Regions from separate parts of the Thermus sediminis genome, predicted to be linked through region 3. Evidence: riboswitches for the same ligand, from Rfam matches in the RefSeq annotation. Region 3 holds a riboswitch; each other region holds the start of a gene.
What was found. A riboswitch is a leader RNA that binds a small molecule or an ion and turns the genes downstream of it on or off. The one in region 3 is predicted to bind cobalamin.
Positions count from the first base shown of each region.

Region 1 (6,580 bases), 1.8 Mb from region 3:
CCCCGGATGTGGGGGAGCCGGCCCAGGAAGGCCACCTCGTAGGCGGTGAAGGGAAAGCTCAGCTGGCGGCTTTGCGAAAGGACGGCCCGTCTGCGGGCTAGGGCCTCAGGGGTATAGGCAGGGAGGGGTTTCCCGAAGAGGCGCACCTCCCCCTCGCTGGGGGCCAGCTCCCCTGCCAGGATGCGGAGCAGGGTGGTCTTGCCGCTGCCGTTGGGCCCCAGGACCGCCAAAAACTCGCCCTCCCCCAGGGCCAGGTCCACTCTCCTCAGGATCCAGCGCCCCCCGGCCAGATAGCCGACGCCTTGGGCCTCAAGCACGGTACACCTCCCGCTTGTACCGCAGGACCAGGTAGAGAAAAAAGGGACCGCCCAGGAGGGCTGTCACCACGCCTACGGGTACCTCCGCAGGGGCTGCCACGGTTCTGGCCAAGAGGTCGGCGAGGACGGCCAAGGTAGCCCCCAGGAGGGCGGCCCCCGGCAGGAGGTAGCGGTGGTCCGGCCCCGCCAGGAGGCGGAAGAGGTGGGGGGCCACCAGGCCGATAAACCCCACACCCCCCGCCAAGGCCACCGCCACACCCACCCCCAGGGCCGCCCCGGCCACGGCCCGCCGCTTGAAGGTCTCTAGCTCCGTCCCCAGGTGGAAGGCCTCCCGTTCCCCAAGGGCCAGAGCGTTGAGGGAACGGGCCAGGGGGAGGAGGAGGCCCAGGGCTAGGAAGGCCAGGGGGAGGCCTGAGAGTAGGACTGCCCAGGTGACGGCGGAGAACCCCCCGAGGGTCCAGAAGGTGAGGCTCCGGAGCTGCTCCTCTGTGGCCAGGAAGGTGAGGAGGCCGATGGCCGCCCCCACCAGGGCGTTAAGGGCGATGCCCGAAAGGAGTAGGACGAGCACCTGCGTGCCCAGGGGTGTGCGCGCGATCCGCCACAGGACCTGGGTGGCCAGAAGCCCCCCCAAGAAGGCAAAGAGGGGGAGGGCGTAGACCTCCAAGGGGCCGGCACCGGGGAGGAGAACGATAAAGATAGCCGCCCCCAGAGCGGCTCCGGAGGTAACCCCGATGAGGCCGGGGTCCACTAGGGGGTTGCGGAAGAGTCCCTGGAGCACCGCCCCGGCGAGGGCCAGCAGGCCCCCCACCAGGGCTGCTCCCAGGACCCTTGGTAGGCGGAGGACCGTGAGGACTTGGTACTCCACCCCCTCCCCGCGGAGGAGGATCTGGGGGATGGCCAAGGGGGGAAGGGGATAGGCGCCCAGGGCTAGGCCGAGGAGCAAGGCCAAGGGCAGGAGCAAGGCCAAGAAGAAAAGGGCCTTGCGGTAACGCTGAAGGTGGTGGGGTACGGTAGCTGAGGTCATTGGATTGCCTTGAAGACGGCTTCTAGCCCCTCGGGCGCAGGCTTGCCCAAGAGGAAGGGCAAGAGGATGCCTTTGAGGTAGGACCTCACGGTGCCACCTCCACAAATCCCTCCTGAAGGTAAGCGGCCCGGAACAGGTCTAGGGCCGCCTTGCCTGCCCTGGGGCCGAAGGAGCCCAGGTAGAGGTCGTCCATGGCCACCACCTTCCCTCTCTGCCCTGCAGGGGTTTGCGCGATCCCAGGGAGGCGAAGGAGACCCGAAAGGCCCCCAACGGAATCCAGGCCCTTCTTGAAGGTGACGATGACGTCTGGCCTCGCCGCCACCACGCTTTCTGGGGTCATAGGCCGGCACTCCCGGATTCCCTTGGCCGCGTTTTCCAAGCCTGCTAGGATCATCATGCCCACGGGCGTAGCCCCCTCCCCGCATACGAAGAGCGTCTGGGGACCCCGCATGTAGAGGAAAAGGGCTCGCAACTTGCCCTTGGGGGCCTGCTGGGCCTTGAAGGCCTCGAGGGCTAGGAGGTCCCGCTCCAACCTCCGCACGAGCTCCTCCCCCCGGGTTCCCCGGCCCACGGCCTGGGCCACCACGCGGATCTTGGCCTTGGCCCCCTGGACGGTGGGCTCGGTGGGAACCAGGACCACGCTCACCCCCGTAGCCCTGAGTTGCTCCACCACCTGGGGTGGTCGGACGTCCTCCCGGCCGATGACTAAGGTGGGTCGTAAGGAGAGGATCCCTTCGGCGGAAAGGCGGAACTGGTAGCCCACACTGGGCCGCTGGAGCACCTCCGGGGGGTAGTAGCTGGAGTCGTCCCGCCCCACCACCTGGTCCCCAACCCCCACGGCGAAGAGGATCTCCGTGGTGATGCCGTCCAGACTGACGATGCGCTGCGTGGAAGGCACCACCACCTCCCTGCCCGTGGCGTCCACCACCCGGTAGGGTTGGGCCCAGGCCAAGGTGGCCAAGGCCGCCAAAAGTCCGAAAGCCTTGCGCTTCATCCTCGCACCTCCATTTCCTCCATACGCAGGACTAGGCTGTCTAGGCCTTCCCCCTCCGCCACCACCTCCCGCTCCCTGGGCAGCCAGTAGGGGCCCACCAAGGCGTACTCGTCCCGGTAAACTCCCACCCGGCAAACCCGTCCCCGGAGGTCTTGGTGGACGCGGAGGAAGCGGTGGGGCAGAAGCCGCCCGTCATCGGTTTCTCTCCAAGAGAGCAGGTGGATGCGGAGGATCTCCCCATCCAGGTGCCGCTGGATGAGGGCGATGCGCCCATTCCTAACCCAAAGCTGCGAACGGAAGGGATCCTCCAGGGCGATCCGCGCCCCCAAGGGCCCCTCCTCCACAAGCCGCATGGGCCACCTTCCCTCCCCCTGGTCAAAGGGGATGGGGCGACGGTGGCCCAAGAGGGAAGCCAGTTCCCTCTCAGCCAAGGATTTGGCGTTGGCCGTGAGGTGCACCTCTGGGGCGAAGCCCCAAGCCGCCACCTCGCCCCACTGCCAGATACCCTGCCAGTGGAAGGCCAGCCTGGCCCGGAAGCCAGGGAAGTCCGGGGGAAGGGTGTAGATGCGCTCCCGGGCTTCCCTGAGGAGGGCCCAGGCGGGGGGCGCCTCCGGGGGTGGCTTAGGCATCCTGCACCTCCGAGTCCAGAATGGCGGTGAAAGCCTCCAGCCGGCTGGGCCCGAGGAAGGCCTCCTTGGGGAGGGTGCCCCTGGCGTGCCCCTCGCGGAAGGCGGGGCTTTGGGTCCAGGCCAGGAAGGCGGCCTCGCTCTCCCAGAAGGTCAGGACGATGTAGGGGTCCCCGGGGTCCTTGGGCCTAAGGACCAGGTTGCGCAGGAACCCCGGCGCCTGGTCCACCAGGCGGGCCCTTTGGCGGAAGGCCTCCTCAAAGCTCTCCCGGTACTCCGGCCTGACGGGGATGCGGTTCATGGTCACGAACACCCCTCACCTCCTGGACCCCAGGGTAGGGCAGGGGGGCAAAAATGTCAAGTATCCCGGTCGGATTTTACAAGATTGAGAGGGATAACTAGTCCCACTTTCGCGGAGGACCAAGCCCCCCATCCCTGCCTGGGGCCACCTGGGGGCCCTGGGGGTTTTGCCGGTCCGCTTCCCCAGCCCAGGCACTAGGTTGGCGGGGGGGAGGGGGGGCGTTGACAGGTGGCCCCAAGGGGTTGTAGCCTCACCCCCAGGACGCCCAAGACCTGGGGTGTCCTGGCCGCGGGGCCAGGCCGACAGGCCTGGACGCCTCTGGCGGCGGGGGAAGTCCGGTGAGAGTCCGGCGCTGTCCCGCAACGGTAACCGGCCCCAGGCCGGAAGCCCGAGTACCCGCCTCGCGGTCCTGCCCCGTAGCCCTCGAGGCAAGGGTGAAGGTGGTGATGCCTGTGGGACCTTAGGACCAAGCTTCCCCAACAAGCGGCGTTAGGCCTTCGGCCTTTGGCTTAGGAGAGGCGCTTTGCCCCTTAAGGAGGTTTGTGTGCGGGAAACGCGCATGGTCTACCCCGTATTCCCTGGGGAGACCAACCACTACGGAACGCTCTTCGGCGGCACGGTCCTGGCCTGGATGGACCAGGCGGCCTTCGTGGCCGCTACCCGCCACGCCAAGAGGAAGGTGGTGACGGTGCACGCGGACGCAGTGGACTTCAAGCGCCCTGTCCCCCTAGGCTCCATCGTGGAGCTGGTGGCCCGGGTGGTGGGGGTGGGGCGCACCTCCATGCGGGTGGAGGTGGAGATGTGGGTGGAGCCGGTCTCCGAGAGGGAGGCTTCCTATTTGGCGGCCAAGGGGGGTTTCGTCCTCGTAGCCCTGGACGAGGCGGGAAGACCTGCCCCGGTGCCGCCCCTGGAGGTGGGGGATGCTCACGGAGCCTAGGCGGGCCTACCGCCCTTACGAGTACCCGGGGCTTCTGCGCTTCCGGGACGCCATCCGCCACAGCTACTGGGTCCACACCGAGTTCAGCTACAGCGCCGATGTCCAGGACTACGCCCTCTCCGATCCCCCGGTGCGGGGCCTGGTGGAGCGCTCCCTCCTCGCCATCGCCCAGGTGGAGCTCTCTGTGAAGCTCTTCTGGGCCCGCCTGTACGAGCGCTTCCCCAAGCCCGAGGTGGCCGAGGTGGGCATGACCTTCGCCGAGAGCGAGGTGCGCCACGCCAACGCCTACGCCCACCTCTTGGACCTCCTGGGCCTGGGGGATCTGTTCAGCCGGTACCTGGAAGAGGCTCCTCCCCTAAGGGAACGGGCGGGGGCCCTGGAGGGGGTCCTGGCCCGTTCCAGGAACGCCTCCCTAGGGGAGTACGCCCTTTCCCTCCTCCTCTTCTCCGCCTTCGTGGAGCACATCTCCCTCTTCTCCCAGTTCTACGCCCTTATGGCCCTAAACCGCCGCGGCAACCGCTTCAAGGGCATCGCCAACGCGGTGGAGGCCACCAGCAAAGAGGAGAACATCCACGGGCTTTTCGGGGTAGAGCTCCTCCGCCTCCTCAAGGAGGAGCGGCCCGAGGTCTTCGGGGAGGGGTTTGCCGAGGAGGCCCTCCGGGCAGCAGAAGGGCTTTTTCGCGCCGAAGAGGCCCTTTTGGACTGGATCTTCGCCAGGGGGGATGTGCCTTGGGTTCGGGGGGAGGAGGTTTTGGAGTTCGTCAAGGACCGGTACAACCAGGTTCTGGCCCTCCACGGGCTTCCCCCGCCCTTCCGGGTGCGCCAGGACCTCCTGCGGGACGTGGAGTGGTTTGCCCTGGAACTTCTTTCGGACAAAGACGTGGACTTCTTCAACAAGCGCAGTGTGGCCTACGCCAGGAGGGTGAAGGCCTTTGATCCCGAAGAGCTCTTCTAGGAGGAATCCATGAAAGCTACCTTGCGCAAAGGGTACGAACCCTGGTACTGGGCCAACGAGCACACCCGGGTCTACATGGCCCGGGGTTACCTCCTCCCCGGGGTCACGGTGGAGGCCCGGGTGAAGGAGATCGGGGACCGGGCCGAGGCCCTCACGGGTATCCCTGGTTTCTCCGAGAAGTTCCAGAGGTACATGGCCCGGGGGTACTACTCCCTCTCCACCCCGGTCTGGGCCAACTACGGCCTCCGGCGGGGCCTTCCCATCTCCTGCTACGGGACCTACGTGGAGGACGACACCGCCTCCATCCTCCGGGCGGTGGCCGAGGTGGGGATGATGAGCAAGCAGGGGGGCGGGACCTCCGTCTACCTGGGGGCCCTGCGCCCCCGGGGGGCCCCCATCCGGGACAACGGGGAGAGCAACGGCTCCTACGCCTTCGCCGGCCTCTTTGACCGGGTCATCGAGGTCTTCAACCAGGGCTCCACCCGCAGGGGCCAGTGCGCCGCCTACCTGGACGTGGAGCACCCGGACCTGGAGGAGTGGTTCCGCATCCAGCGGGAGGGGAGCGAGGTCCAGTCCCTCTTCTGGGGGGTGTCCATCCCCGACCGTTGGATGGAGGCCATGGTGGCGGGGGATGGGAGGAAGCGGGAGGTCTGGGCCAAGATCCTCAAGTCCCGCTTTGAGGCGGGGATCCCCTACCTCTTCTTCCGGGACGCCGCCCACCGGGGCATGCCCCAGGTCTTCCGGGAGCTAGGCCTGCGCATCTGGGCTAGCAACCTCTGCACGGAGATCATGCTCCCCTCCTCCCCCGAGGAGAGCTTTGTGTGCTGTCTTTCCTCCCTCAACCTCCTCCACTACGAGGAGTGGAAGGACACGGATGCGGTGGAGACCCTGGTGATCTTCCTGGACTCCGTCCTGGACGACTTCATAGAGAAGGCGGAGGGCATCCCCTACCTGGAGCGGGCGGTGCGCTTCGCCCGCCGCTACCGGGCCATCGGGCTTGGGGTCCTGGGGTGGTACAGCTACCTCCAGTCCCAGATGGTTCCCCTAGAGAGCCTCGAGGCCCACCTCCTCAACCTGGAGATCTTCAAGACCATCCGGGAGCGGGCGGAGGAGGCCTCCCGCTGGCTTAGGCGGCGCCACCCCGGGGACGAGCTCGCGGGGGTGGGGGAGCTTAAGGAAAGGCGGAACGCCACCCTCCTGGCCATCGCCCCCACCAAGTCCAGCTCCTTCATCCTGGGCCAGGTTTCCCCCTCCATTGAGCCCTTCACCAGCAACTACTACCTCAAGGACCTGCAGAAGGCCAAGGTGCCCTTCAAGAACCCCTTCCTGGAGGAGCTCCTCCGCCAGAAGGGCAAGGACGAGGAGCGGGTCTGGCGGAGCATCCTGGAGAGGAACGGGTCTGTGCAGCACCTGGACTTCCTGACGG
Region 1 covers NZ_QURO01000004.1:1,906,245-1,912,824, forward strand. The annotation lists gene ATI37_RS10865 (ATP-binding cassette domain-containing protein) at 1-317, opposite strand, end outside; gene ATI37_RS10870 (FecCD family ABC transporter permease) at 310-1,341, opposite strand; gene ATI37_RS10875 (heme/hemin ABC transporter substrate-binding protein) at 1,427-2,335, opposite strand; gene ATI37_RS10880 (DUF3386 family protein) at 2,332-2,964, opposite strand; gene ATI37_RS10885 (antibiotic biosynthesis monooxygenase family protein) at 2,957-3,274, opposite strand; adenosylcobalamin (AdoCbl) riboswitch at 3,565-3,708, shown strand; gene ATI37_RS10890 (acyl-CoA thioesterase) at 3,822-4,199, shown strand; gene ATI37_RS10895 (ribonucleotide-diphosphate reductase subunit beta) at 4,183-5,154, shown strand; gene ATI37_RS10900 (ribonucleoside-diphosphate reductase subunit alpha) at 5,164-6,580, shown strand, end outside.
Region 1: another riboswitch for cobalamin. It lies ahead of ATI37_RS10890 (acyl-CoA thioesterase); the one in region 3 lies ahead of ATI37_RS01440 (ABC transporter substrate-binding protein).

Region 2 (6,580 bases), 1.7 Mb from region 3:
AGGCCGAAGCCCCCCGGCTGAACGAGGAAGGGATCCTCGGACGGATGCCCTTCGCCGTGGCGCCGGGGGCTAAGGGAGCGGGGCCCACGGCCGGCCTGGACCCCGTGGAGGCGGGTCGGGCCCTGGTGGCGTTGCAGTGCTCCAGCTGCCACACCGTCAGCAAGAACACGGCCTTCCTGGGGGGTCTGCGGCCCCTGCCCGCCCTCCTGAAGAGGCGTGGGATGACCACCGCCCCCGCCATCCGGGCCTACCTGGAGGCCATCGGAGGCTTCCCCTACATGCACCCCACGGTGGGTACCCCCGAGGAGCGGGAGTACATGGCCCTCTACCTGGAGAGGATGGTCAAGGAGTTCTTCCCCGAGCTCAAGGCTGAAGGAGGTGCCCAATGACGCCCGAAGCCCTTCTGTCCATGCGGGACCCCCTGGGAGCCCCCATCCACCCCCTGCCCCTGCAGATCCTCCTGGTGGTGACCTACGTCCTGCACATCCTCTTCGTGACCACCGCCATCGGCGGCCTGACCCTGGGGCTTTACGGCCTCAGGCGGTCCGAAGAGAACTGGCGGCGCCTGGCCCAGGTATCCATCCGCCTGGCCGTACAGTCCACGGGCCTCGGCATCACCATGGGCATCGCCCCCCTCCTCTTCGTCCAGGTGATCTACGACCCCGCCTGGTACTCGGCCACCACCACCATGGGGCTTTGGACCACCCTCTTCATCCCCGTCGTCGCCATCGGCTACTTCCTCCTCTACGTCCTCTACCTGCGGGGCAACCTGGCCGGGGTGGGGTACGTCTCCTTAGCGCTCCTACTGCTGGCGGGCTGGATCATGCACAACCTGGCGAGCTACGGCCTCTACCCCTCCCGGTGGGTGGAGTGGTACGCCCCGGGCGGCGTGGCGGACACCCGGGGCCTGGCCTTCCACGGCTCCAACCTCCCCAGGTTTGGGGCCCTGCTCTTCGGGCAGGCGGCCCTCTCCCTGGGAGTCATGCTCCTCCTCTTCGCCTGGTACTTCCGCAGGCGGGAGGACGTGCCCAGGGACTTCCTGGCCTTTGTGGAGGGCCAGGCGAAGGGGGCCCTGCGCCTTGGGGCCCTCCTCTTCGGGCTCCTGGGCGCCCTCTGGGCCCTCACCCAGGGCGCCGAGGTGGGCCTCACCCTTCCCATCCTCCTGGTGGTGGCGGCCGTGGCCCTGGTCTTCTACGGGCATAGCGCCAGGGCCCGGATGGAGGGGGCCTTGGGAACCCTGGGCCTCTACCTGCTGGCCCTCCTAGTGGTGGGTGTCCTCCGGGAGGGCATGCGGGCCTCGGCCCTGGGCCGGCTGGGCTACTCCGCCATGGGTTATCCGTACGTTTGGGACTGGGGCTCCATCCTCTTCTTCGTGGCCACCGGGATCGCCGCGGTCCCCGTCATCGTCTACCTGGCCCAGGTCCTCTACGCCTCCGGCCAGAAGCCCCAAGGGGCTGACCCCTCGGCAGGAGTGGAGCGGTTCGGCGACCTCGGGGTCCGGCTCCTGGTGGGGTGGTTCCTCTTCTACTTCGCCCTAGGGCTCTTCGTGGTGGTGCGGAACCTCTAGGGGGTATTCCCCTTGGGGCCCGGGCTAGCGCCCGGGCCCCCTTCCATCCCGCCCCGGCCACCAGCCAAGGGCCCACGTCCAGCTTTTAGAGCGCAGGATACCTGGGTTGGGGCTTTGGGGGGCGTCACGCCGCCCCATGCTGGCCCAAGCCAGCATGGGGGCCCCGGCAAAGGGTTCCCGGGAGGTTTTTCTGAGCCGGCAAGCGAGGGAAACGGGAAGAAAAGGCATCAGCTCCCGGGGCTCACCCCCGCCTCGGTGAAGGTGGCCATGTGGAGGATCCGGGCCGCCGCCCGGAGGAGGGGCATGGCCAGGACCGCCCCCGTCCCCTCCCCCAGGGCCAGGTCCAGGTCCAAGAGGGGCCTGAGGCCCAGGGCCTCCAGGACCGCCCGGTGCCCGGGCTCCCGGGAGAGGTGGCCGGCGAAGGCGTAGGGGAGGACCCTGGGGTCTAGGCGGCTCGCCAGGAGGAAGCCCGCGGAGACGGGAAAGCCGTCCAGGACCAGGGGCACCCCCCACTCCGCCCCTTCCAGGTAGATCCCGGCGATGGCCAAAAGCTCCAGCCCCCCCACCTCGCTGGCCACCTCGAGGGGCCCCATCCCAGGCCGGAGGCGGGCCAGGGCCCTCGCCACCGCCTCCCGCTTCCGCCTTAAGCCCTCCTCCCCCACCCCCGTCCCCCGGCCCACCACGGCCTCGGGAGGGAGGCCGAGAAGGGCGGCCGTCAGGGCGGAAGCCGCGGTGGTGTTGCCGATGCCCATGTCCCCCGCGGCCAGCACGGTGGCCCCCGCCTCCAGGGCCCGCCTGGCCGCCTCCCGGCCCGCCAGGAGGGCCCTTTCCGCCTCCTCCGGGGCCATGGCGGGGCCCTGGGCCAGGTTGGCGGTCCCCTCCCGCACCTTGGCCTTAAGGAGCCTGGGGTGGTCGGGAAGCTCCCCCATGACCCCCACGTCCAGCACGTAGACCTCGCAGTCCGCCACCCGGGCGAACTGGTTGATGGCGGCCCCTCCTTGGAGGAAGTTCAGGACCATCTGCCGGGTCACCTCCTGGGGGTAGGCGGAGACCCCCTCGGCCACCACCCCGTGGTCGGCGGCGCAGACCACCACGGCCCCAGGGCCAAGCTCCGGCTTCACCCGGCCCTGGATGGCGGCGAGGCGGAGGGCCACCTCCTCCAGGAAGCCCAGGGAGCGGGGAGGCTTGGTGAGCTGGTCCATGCGGGCCTGGGCCTCTGGAAGCTCCACTGGAACCCTTGGGCGTTCCATGAAGGCCTATATTAACATAGCGCCCCTCCATGTCCGGGCCCGCCTCTAGGGGGCAAGGGCCCTGGGTAGGGTAGACCCGCCCCTCCTCCCTCCCGCTTGGGGCCCCCGGGGCGCTTCGGGAGCCGGAGGCCCGAGGCCCCGGCCAGGTGGGGTAGGCTATGGGCATGGAGCTTTGGCTCGTGCGCCACGGGGAGACCCTTTGGAATCGGGAGGGGAGGCTTCTCGGCTGGACGGACCTCCCCCTTACCCCCGAGGGCGAGGCCCAGGCCCGGGCCCTAAAGGGCCTCCTCCCGCCCCTCCCCGCCTACAGCTCCGACCTCAGGCGGGCCCTCCTGACGGCGGAGCTTGCGGGCTTCCGCCCAGAGGCCACCCGGGCCCTCAGGGAGATCCACTTCGGGGCCCTCGAGGGGGCCCTCTGGGAAGGGCTGGACCCCGTCCACAAGGAGGCCATGCTCCGCTTCCAAGGTTTCTCTCCCCCGGGAGGGGAAAGCCTTTCCGCCTTTCAGGAGCGGGTTTTCCTCTTCTTGGAAAGCCTTCAGGCCCCTGCCCTCCTCTTCACCCACGGCGGGGTGATCCGGGCCGTCCTTCGGGCCCTGGGGGAGGACGGCCTAGTCCCTTTGGGGAGCGCCCTGGTGGTGGACTGGCCCAGGCGGGTCCTGGACCGGCTCGGCCCCGGGGTTGACAGGGGCGCAGGCCAGGAGTAGAAAGAGGGCCAAGCCCCCCAGAGGGGCCCACGCGGCCGGGGTGCCCCAGGGCCCGGATGCCCTGGGGCAACAAAGGGGGAAGACCGGTGAAAGTCCGGCGCTGTGCCGCAACGGTAACCGGCCCCAACGCCAGGCCCTAGCCTCTTGGCCGGAAGCCCGAATGCCCGCCCCGGCGCGCGCCTCACCTGCCCCCGAGCAGGGGCGAAAGGAGGCAAGGATGAAAGGAGCCGGTTTCCGGTTAGAGCCTATCCTCTCAGCCCCAAAGGCAGGTACCCCATGAGCGGGCTAGACCTCCTGGCCGTGGCCCTGGGGATGCGCCACGGGGTAGACCCCGACCACCTGGCGGCGGTGGACGGCCTGGCCCGGGTGCGCCCTTCCCCCTATGTGGGCCTTCTCTTCGCCCTGGGGCATGGGGCCATCGTCACCCTCCTGGCCTTCCCGGCAGCGGCCCTCCTCCAACGGGTGGACCTGGAGGCCCTCCACCTCCCTGCCCTTCTCCTCCTCCTGGTGGCGGGGCTAAACCTCCACCGCCTCCTAAGGGAAGGGGCCGTGGGGAAGCCCCCCCCTCCCCGCCTTCCCCTCCTCAACCCCCTCCTCCTCGGGGTCCTCTTTGGCCTGGGGTTTGAGACGGCGAGCCAGCTCTCCGCCCTGGCCCTCGCCGCCGAGCTCTCCCCCCTGCGCCTGGGCCTCCTCTTCACCCTGGGGATGCTGCTCGTGGACGGGGTGGACGGGCTCCTGGCGAGCCGCCTGCAGAACCTGGCCCGGGACTCGAGGCGGGCCCAAAGGGCAAGCCGCGCCCTGGGGTGGGCGGTGGTCTTCCTGAGCCTGGGCCTGGCCCTGGCGGAGCTCGTGGCCCTGGACCTCGAGGCCCTGGCCCTGCCCCTGGGCCTAGGCCTCTTCCTCTTCCTCCTGGGCCTTAGGGCCTACGCGTTGAGGCCGGCATGAGCCACCCCTACCCCCCGCCCCGGGACAAGAGGGGAAGCCGCATCGGCTTCACCACCGGGGCCAACGCCGCCGCTGCGGCCAAGGCCGCCGCCCTGGCCCTGCTGGGGGAGGCCCCCAAGGAGGTGGACATCTGGCTCCCCGCAGGCTGGCGGCAGCCCTTTTCCGTGTTCCGCCTGGAGAGGAAGGGGGACGGGGTCCTGGTGGGGATGATCAAAGACGCAGGGGACGACCCCGACGTGACCCACGGGGCGGAGATCCAGGCCTTCGTGCGCCCGGCCAGCGAGGACCGGCTGGAGGGGGGCGAGGGGGTAGGGGTCGTGACCAAACCGGGCCTCGGGGTTCCCGTGGGGGAGCCCGCCATCAACCCCGTGCCCCGGCGCATGATCTGGGAGGCGGTGCGGGAGGTGACGGCGAGACCCCTCGCCATCACCATCGCCATCCCCGGGGGGGAGGAGCTGGCCAAAAGGACCCTCAACCCCAGGCTTGGGGTTCTCGGGGGGCTCTCCGTCCTGGGGACCACAGGGGTGGTGAAGCCCTACTCCACCAGCGCCTTCCGCATGAGCGTGGTCCAGGCCGTGGGGGTGGCCCGGGCAAACGGCCTCCTGGAGATCGCCGCCACCACCGGGGGCAAGAGCGAGCGCTTCGCCCAGAGGCTCCTCCCCCACCTGCCGGAGATGGCCTTCATCGAGATGGGGGACTTCGTGGGGGACGTCCTCAAGGCGGCGAGGAAGGTGGGGATCGCCCTGGTGCGGATCGTGGGCATGATCGGCAAGATCTCCAAGATGGCCGACGGGAAGACGATGACCCACGCCGCCGGGGGCGAGGTGAACCGGGACCTCCTCCAGAGGCTCCTCCGGGAGGCCGGGGCGAGCCCCAGGGCCTTGCGGGAAGCGGAAGGGGCCACCACCGCCCGCCGCTTCCTGGAGCTTGCCTTGGAGGAGGGGTTGGAGCCCTTCTTTGTGAATCTGGTCCGGCTGGCCCAGGAGAGGCTCCAGGCCTACATCGGGGAGAGGCCCGCGGTGAGCGTGGCCCTCACGGACTTTGATGAGGGGCGGTGCCTTGCCGCCTGGCCGGACCGGGAGGCCTACCGTGGATGACCTGATCCAGTCCCAGAAAAACCCCGCCCACCAGATGACGGCCAAGGGGCGGGCCATAGAGGAGGCGAGCTTCCGCATGGTGGACGAGGAGGCCGGGCCCCACGGCTTCTCGCCCTTGGAGTGGCCCGTGGTGCGCCGGATGATCCACGCCACCGCCGACTTCCAGTTCAAGGAGCTCACCCGCTTCAGCCCAGGGGCGGTGGAGGCGGGGCTTGAGGCCCTGAAGGGGGGCGCCCGCATCCTGGTGGACGCCCGGATGATCGCCTGCGGCCTGAACCCAGAGAGGCTCGCCCTCTTCGGCAACGAGGTGGTGGAGCTCCTCTCCCACCCCGAGGTGGTCCAAAGGGCCAAGGCCACGGGGGGAACCCGGGCCGAGGCCGCCGTGGACTACGCCGAGGAGCAGGGACTCCTGGAGGGGGCCATCGTGGGGGTGGGGAACGCCCCCACCTTCCTCCTGGCCCTGGTGGGGGCCATAGGGCGGGGGGCCCAGCCCGCCCTGGTCCTGGGGATGCCCGTGGGCTTCGTGAACGTGCTGGAGGCCAAGGAGGCCCTCATGGCTTCGGGCGTGCCCTGGATCGTCACCCTGGGGCGGAAGGGAGGGTCCACGCTGGTGGTGGCCGCCCTCCACGCCCTCATCCGCCTGGCCGCAGACGGGGGCGTGGACACCTCTGGGGCGGGGAGGGAGGGCTAGATGGGCAGGGTCTACCTCATCGGCCTGGGGGCGAGGGGCAGGGAGGCCTTAAGCCTCGCCGCCCTGAGGCGGGTGGCGGAGGCGGAGGTCCTCATCGGAGGGGCGAGGCACCTGGCCCACTTCCCCGAGCACCAGGGGGAGAGGGTGGCCATCCGGGGCCCCTTGGAGCCCCTCCTGGACCTGGCGGAGGCCCGGGCGCGGGAGGGGAGGGCGGTGGCCTTCCTGGCCTCGGGGGACCCCCTCTTCTACGGCATCGGCAAGAGGGTCTTGGAGCGCTTCCCCGAGGCTGAGGTCCACCCCGCCCCCACGGCCTTCCAGGAGGCCTT
Region 2 covers NZ_QURO01000004.1:1,884,141-1,890,720, reverse strand. The annotation lists gene ATI37_RS10765 (cytochrome c) at 1-389, shown strand, start outside; gene ATI37_RS10760 (hypothetical protein) at 386-1,567, shown strand; gene cobT (nicotinate-nucleotide--dimethylbenzimidazole phosphoribosyltransferase) at 1,795-2,817, opposite strand; gene ATI37_RS10750 (histidine phosphatase family protein) at 2,982-3,521, shown strand; cobalamin riboswitch at 3,556-3,695, shown strand; gene ATI37_RS10745 (HoxN/HupN/NixA family nickel/cobalt transporter) at 3,798-4,466, shown strand; gene ATI37_RS10740 (cobalt-precorrin-5B (C(1))-methyltransferase) at 4,463-5,563, shown strand; gene ATI37_RS10735 (precorrin-8X methylmutase) at 5,556-6,254, shown strand; gene cbiE (precorrin-6y C5,15-methyltransferase (decarboxylating) subunit CbiE) at 6,255-6,580, shown strand, end outside.
Region 2: another riboswitch for cobalamin. It lies ahead of ATI37_RS10745 (HoxN/HupN/NixA family nickel/cobalt transporter); the one in region 3 lies ahead of ATI37_RS01440 (ABC transporter substrate-binding protein).

Region 3 (6,580 bases):
GAGCTGGACTCCCTCATCCCCGAGCTCTTCCACCGGGGGGCCCGGGGCCTCTTGGAGGGGGAGGGGGAGGTCCTGGCCTACTTCCCCGCCCCAAGGGACCTCCCCTATGGGGGCGAGTGGCAGGAGCTTCCCGATGAGGACTGGTTAGAGGCTTGGCGGCGGGATCTGAAGCCCGCCTGGGCCCCTCCTTTCGTGGTCCTGGCCCCCTGGCACCCCTGGGAAGGGGAAGGGATTCCCTTGGTCCTGGAGCCCGGCATGGCCTTCGGCACCGGGCACCACGAGACCACCCGCCTGGCCCTAGAGGCCTTGGCCCGTCACCTCTCCCCTGGGGAGAAGGTCCTGGACGTGGGCACGGGAAGCGGCATCTTGAGCATCGCCGCAGAGAAGCTTGGGGGGAAGGCCCTGGGCGTGGACATAGACCCCGCCGTCCTCCCCCAGGCGGAGGCCAACGCCCGGGCCAACGGGGTTTCCCCCCGGTTTTTGCTGGGAAGCCTCGAGGCCGCCCTCCCCTTCGCCCCCTTCGGCCTCATCGTGGCCAACCTCTTCGCCGAGCTCCACGCCGAGCTTGCCCCCCTCTACAAGGAGGCCTTGGCCCCCGGGGGGAGGCTCCTCCTCACGGGGATCCTCAAGGAGAAGGTCCACCTGGTAAGGGCCGCCCTGGAGGACCTTCCCCTTGTGGAGGAGGAGGCCGAAGGGGAGTGGGTCCTCCTGGTCTACAGGAGGTGAGGGATGCGCCCCCACCGCGCCTATAGCCCGGGTCTCACTGGCCTCCTCCCCCTGGAGGAGGGCCACCACCTGGTGGCGGTCCTCCGGGCCAAGGTGGGCGACCGGTTCACCGTCTTTGATGCCCAAAGGGAAGCCTTGGCCGAGGTGGTGGACCTGGGTCCCCCGGTGCGTTACCGAATCCTGGAGGAAAGGAGGCCCGAGCGGGAGGTAGGGGTGGAGGTGGTCCTCTACGTGGCCCTCCTCAAGGGGGATAAGCTCGCCGAGGTGGTGCGGGCGGCCACGGAGCTAGGGGTTACGCGGGTCCGGCCCCTCGTCACCCGCCACAGCGTCCCCAAGGAGATGGGGGAGGGTAAACGGAGGCGGCTTCAGGCCATCGCCAAGGAGGCGGCCAAGCAGTCGGGGAGGCTTTTTGTCCCCGAGGTCCTCCCCCCCGTCCCCCTGGAGGCGGTGCCGCAGGTGGTCCAGGGCCTCGTGGCCCACGTGGGGGCCAGGGCCTTGGTGCGGGAGGTCCTGGACCTGAACCAGCCCCTGGCCCTGGCCGTAGGGCCCGAGGGGGGGTTTGCCGAGGAGGAGGTGGCCCTCCTCCAGGGGCGGGGGTTCACCCCGGTCACCCTGGGGCCCAGGATCCTCCGGGCGGAAACCGCGGCCCTCGCCCTCCTGGCCCTGGCCACCGCCGGGGAGGGGCGATGAGGGGGGTTCTTCTCTCCCTCTTGCTCCTTCTTTCCGCCTGCCGCTACACCTTTTTGCCCCTGGATCCGGGAAGGCCGGAGGACCCCAAAAGGCCCTTCGTGGTGGCCAGGCTCCACCCGGAAGGGGAGGAAGCCCGGCTGGTCCTTAGGGTGGAAAGGCTTCCCCAGCCGGGCTACCTCCACCTCCTTTGGTACCGGGAGTCGGAGCTCCTCTTGGAAAAGGCCCTCTTCCTGGAGGGCCCAGGGGTCCAGGAGGCCCGCTTTTCCCTCAAGGAGGGGTACCACCGCCTGGTGGGCCTTTGGGAGGAGCGGGTCCTTTTCCAGCTGGACCTGGGCACCCCTCTTCTACCGGACCCCGATGAGGAAGAGGACCAGGGGAACCGTTAGGAAGGCTAGGAAGGTGGAGGCCACCACGCCCCGCGCCATGCGGGGGGCGTCCTTGCCGAACTCCTGGGAGAGCAAAAAGGCGTTGACGGCGATGGGGGTGGCGGACTGGAGGACCAGGACCTGGTGCTCCAGCCTGGGCAGGTTCAGGAGAAGCCCCACCAGGTAAGCCAACAGGGGGGCGAGGAGGAGCCTTAGGCCGCTCGCCGTGAGCTCAAAGGCCCCGAGCCGGAAGGAGGTCTTGGCCATCTGCATCCCCAGGGTGAGGAGGAGGACGGGGATGGCCGCCTGGCCCATGAGGCGCACCCCCTCGTCTAGACGGAAGGGGAAGCTGACCCCCAGGGCCCGGAGGAGGAGGCCCAGGAGGAGGGCGTAGAAGAGGGGAAGGCGCAGGGTGAAGCGGAGGCCCTCGAGGACCCCTCCCCCCCGGATGAAGGCGGGCCCCAGGCCGAATATGAGGAGGCTGGAGAGGATGAAGTAGACCACGGCCAGCCTCAGCCCCGCCTCCCCCAAGGCGAAGTAGGTGAGGGAAAGCCCCATGTTGCCGGAGTTGGGAAAGAGGGCCGAGACGGCAAGGCCCTTCCCCGCCTCCTGGCTCAGGCGGAGGAGGCGGGCGAGGAGGGCCACGAAGAGGTAAAGGCCCCCGTAGGTGAGGAGGAAGCCCAAAGTGAGGCCCAAAAGCCCCTCCCGGGTAAACTCCGCCCGGTACATGGCGTCAAAGATGAGGGCGGGCACCAGGAGGTAGACGGTGAGGCGGGAGAGGGTGGGGAGGTCCATGGCCACCCGCCTGCCCAAGAGGTACCCGGAGAGGACCACCAGGGCCACGGGAAAGACGGTGTTGAGGAGGGCTTCCATGTGGGGCATTCTAGGGGCATGGTGGAGTACCGGGCTTTAGCCGAGGCCATCCGGGGGGTCCTCCTCCGGGGCGGGGTGGCCCCCAGGCGGCAGGTCCTCCCCATCCCCGGGGGGGAGTTCCTGGTCATGCCCGCGGCGGACGGGGAGGTGGCGGTGTGCAAGCTGGTCACGGTGGAGGCCCACCGGGAGCCCAGGGTGCAGGCCGAGGTCTGGGCCAGGCGCCTGGCCACAGGGGAGGTTTTCCACCTCCCCGGGGAGGAGATCACCAGGAGGCGCACCGCTGCCCTCTCCCTCCTCGCTGCCCTGGTCCTCGCGCCGAAGCGGGAGGGAGCCCTCCTCCTCGTGGGCCCCGGGGCCCAGGGGGAGGCCCACCTCGAGGCCTTCCACGAGGCCTTTCCCCTGAGCCGGGTCTACGTGCGGGGAAGGGGGAGGGAAAGGGTGGAGGCCCTCCTGGGAAAGGCCCAAGGGATGGGCCTAGAGGCGGTGGAGTGGACGGGGGAGGAGGTCCCCGAGGACGTGGCCTTCCTCGTCACCGCCACGAATAGCCCCACCCCGGTCCTCCCCGAGAGGGTTCCCCCTGGGGTCTTCCTGGCGGCGGTGGGCTCCTACCTTCCCCATATGCGGGAGGTGCCGGAGGCCCTCTTGGCGCGGGCCGCCCTCTACTGCGACACCGAGGACGCCCTCCTGGAGGCTGGGGAGCTCCAGGGGGTGGGTAGGCCGGTGGTCCCCCTAAAGGAGGCCCTCCTGGGCCGGCGGGCCGAGGGGGAGTTCGTCCTCTTCAAGAGCGTGGGCCACGCCCTCTTTGACCTGGCGGCGGCCCGGGCCTACCTGGGCCTGGGCTAGAGGCGGACCACGATCTTCCCCATGTGGCCCCGGTCCAGGAGGGCCTGGAAGGCGGCCTCGGCCTCGGCGAAGGGGAAGACCGCCCCCACCACGGGCCTTATCCCCTTTCCCACCCGGGGGAGGAGGAAGGCCAGGGCCTCCTCCAGGAGGGGCCTTTCCCGGAGGAGAGGGGCGAGCCAGAAGCCCAGGACGGCCAGGTTCTTGCGCATGAGGCCCAGGGGGTGGATGGGGGCCACCTCCCCCTCCGCGGCCCCGATGTAGACCAGGCGCCCCTTGGGCCTGAGGAAGCCCAGGCTCTCCTCCACCACCTTGCCCCGCACCTCCAAGACGAGGTCCACGCCCCCCACTTCCCGCACCCTTTCCGGAAGGGCCTCGTAGGTGGCTACCCCATCCGCCCCCAGGGCCTGGACCAGGGGGAGCTTTTCCGCCCTCGAGACCGCCCCCAGCACCCGAAGCCCCAGGGCCTTGGCCACCTGGACCGCCGCCGTGCCCAAGGCCCCCGCCGCCGCTTGGACCAAGACCCACTCCCCGGGCCTCGCCCCCGCCCCCTTTAGGGCCAGGTAGGCGGTGAGGTAGGAGACGGGGAAGGCGGCGGCCTCCTCTGGGGAAAGGCCCTCAGGGAGCGGAAGGAGGGCCTCCTCCGGCACGGCCATCCGCTCCGCCAGGGCCCCATGGGGCACGAGGGCGGCGTACCGCCCATCCCCCACCCTCCCCACGGCCTCCATCCCGGGGATGAAGGGGGGGCGGACCCGGGTTAGGTACCCCCCCAGGCGCACCAGGTGGTCGGCGAAGTTGAGCCCCACCGCCTCCACCTCCATTACCGCCTCTCCTGGGCCCGGAACGGGTTCGGGGACCTCCTTCAGGACCATGGCCCCCCCCAAAGCCTCCTGCACCCAAGCGCGCATGGGGCCAGTCTACCCCTTGTCAAGGGGTGGGGGGAGGGCCTAGCCTTAGGGCAAGGCCCGCTAGGGCCCCAAAGCCAGGTCCCGTTTGCCCTGGTGCCTGGGCGCGTAGTCCAGGCTTAAAGTGGGGAAGTCCGGTGCAAGTCCGGCGCTGTCCCGCAACGGTAACCGGTCCCGCTTCGCGCCTCCCACCGTAGACCGGAAGCCCGAATGCCTGCCAGGGCCGCCCGCCCTTCCCCAAGGCGGGCACCTCACGCGGATGGGGGAGAAGTGGGGGTGAAGCGCCTTTTGGCCCTAGCCCCTGCCTCCCGGCAGGGGTTTTGCCCTACCTCCCCCGGGCCTGGCCCTAGCGGCTTTAGGGAGGTGGGCATGAGGCGAATCCTGGCGTTTCTCTCGGTTCTCCTGGCTTTAGCCCTGGCGTTTCCCCTCACGGTCACCGACGACCTGGGGCGCACCGTTACCCTGAAGGCCCCCCCGAAGCGCATCGTCACCATGCTCCCCTCGGTGACGGAGACCGTTTGCGCCCTGGGAGCCTGCGACCGGATCGTGGCCACCGACGACTACTCCGACTGGCCCGAAAGGGTCAAGGGGCTCCCCAAGGCTGGGGGGTTGTACAACCCCAACCCGGAGCTCATCGTCGCCCTGCGTCCAGACCTGGTCTTGGTCTCCAAGTACGGCCGTCTTTACGAAACCCTGGAGCGGGCGGGGCTTACGGTCTATGCCGTGAGGACGGAGACCTACGAGGACATCTTCAGGACGACGCGCACCCTGGGAAGGCTTTTGGGCCTCCCGGGGGAGGCCGAGCGCCTGGTGGCCCAGATCCAGAGGGAGGTTTACGCTGAGGAAGCCCGGGCTGCCCGCGCCAGGAACCGTCCCCGGGTGTACTACGAGATCGACCCCACCCCCTACACCGTGGGTCCGGAGAGCTTCATCGGGGTCCTCATTCAGAAGGCCCGGGGGGTGAACATCATTCCCAGGGAGCTCGGCCTCTTCCCCAAGATCAGCCCGGAGCTGGTCTTGGAGAGGAACCCCGAGGTGATCGTGGCCACCTACCCTGGGGCCTTGGAGAGCATCCGTAGGCGTCCGGGCTGGGACCGGGTCGCCGCCGTGCGCCAGGGGCGGATCTGCGTCTACACAGGGGGGGAGGATAACCTCCTCTCCCGTCCCGGCCCCCGGGTGGCCCAGGGCCTCAGGCTCCTGGTGGACTGCTTCCACAGGCCGTGACCCTAGCCCTGCCCCTGGCCCTTAAGCGGAGCCTGGTCTTCTCCTGGCTCCTCCTCCTCCTCCTCCTGGCCTTGGTCCTAGGGGTGGCCCTGGGGGCGGTGGCCCTCTCCCCGGGGGAGGTGGTCCGGGCCCTTTTGGGACAGGAGGAGAACCCCATTGTCACCGAGCTCCGCCTCCCCCGGGTCCTGGGGGGGATGCTGGTGGGGGCTGCCTTGGGGGTGGCGGGGGCGGCCTTCCAGGGGCTTTTCCGCAACCCCCTGGCCGATCCCTACCTCATGGGCGCGGCTTCCGGGGCTGCCTTCGCCGTCACCCTTTTGGCCGTCCTCCTGGGGGGGCTTTCCCCGGCCTTCGCCCAGCACGCCGTCTTCCAGCATCTGCCCCTTTCCGCTACCTTTTTCGGTTTCGTGGGGGCCCTCTTCGCCACCTTCCTCGCCCTGGTCCTGGCTGGGGGGGTAGCCCGTACCCTGGACTTGGTCCTGGCGGGGGTGGTGGTGGGGAGCGTCTTCACCGGGGCCACCACCTACCTGATGATGCAGGACGCGGACCGGGTGCGGGCGGTCTTCGCCTACACCCTAGGGAACCTGGCCTTTTTGGGCTGGCCTTCCGTGAAGGCCCTCCTCCTCTTCCTCCTCCTCGCCCTGCCCCCCCTCCTCCTCCTGGGTCGGGTGCTGAATGCCCTCCAGCTGGGGGAGGAGACGGCGCGGAGCCTGGGCCTTCCCCTGGGTGCCCTCAAGCTCCTCCTCCTCCTCGCCGCCAGCCTCCTCACCGCCAGCGCCGTGGCCCAGGCGGGGATCATCGGCTTCGTGGGCCTGGTGGCCCCCCACGCCCTGAGGCGGCTTTTGGGGGAGGACTACCGCCTTCTCCTCCCCGCGAGCGCCTTGGGGGGTGCGGTCCTCCTCAGCTTCGCCGACCTCCTGGCCCGCACCCTCACCCGGCCGGCAGAGCTTCCCGTAGGGG
Region 3 covers NZ_QURO01000004.1:135,453-142,032, forward strand. The annotation lists gene ATI37_RS01410 (50S ribosomal protein L11 methyltransferase) at 1-726, shown strand, start outside; gene ATI37_RS01415 (16S rRNA (uracil(1498)-N(3))-methyltransferase) at 730-1,416, shown strand; gene ATI37_RS01420 (hypothetical protein) at 1,413-1,802, shown strand; gene ATI37_RS01425 (AEC family transporter) at 1,761-2,663, opposite strand; gene ATI37_RS01430 (Rossmann-fold NAD(P)-binding domain-containing protein) at 2,673-3,497, shown strand; gene ATI37_RS01435 (zinc-binding dehydrogenase) at 3,494-4,402, opposite strand; cobalamin riboswitch at 4,477-4,635, shown strand; gene ATI37_RS01440 (ABC transporter substrate-binding protein) at 4,769-5,623, shown strand; gene ATI37_RS01445 (FecCD family ABC transporter permease) at 5,620-6,580, shown strand, end outside.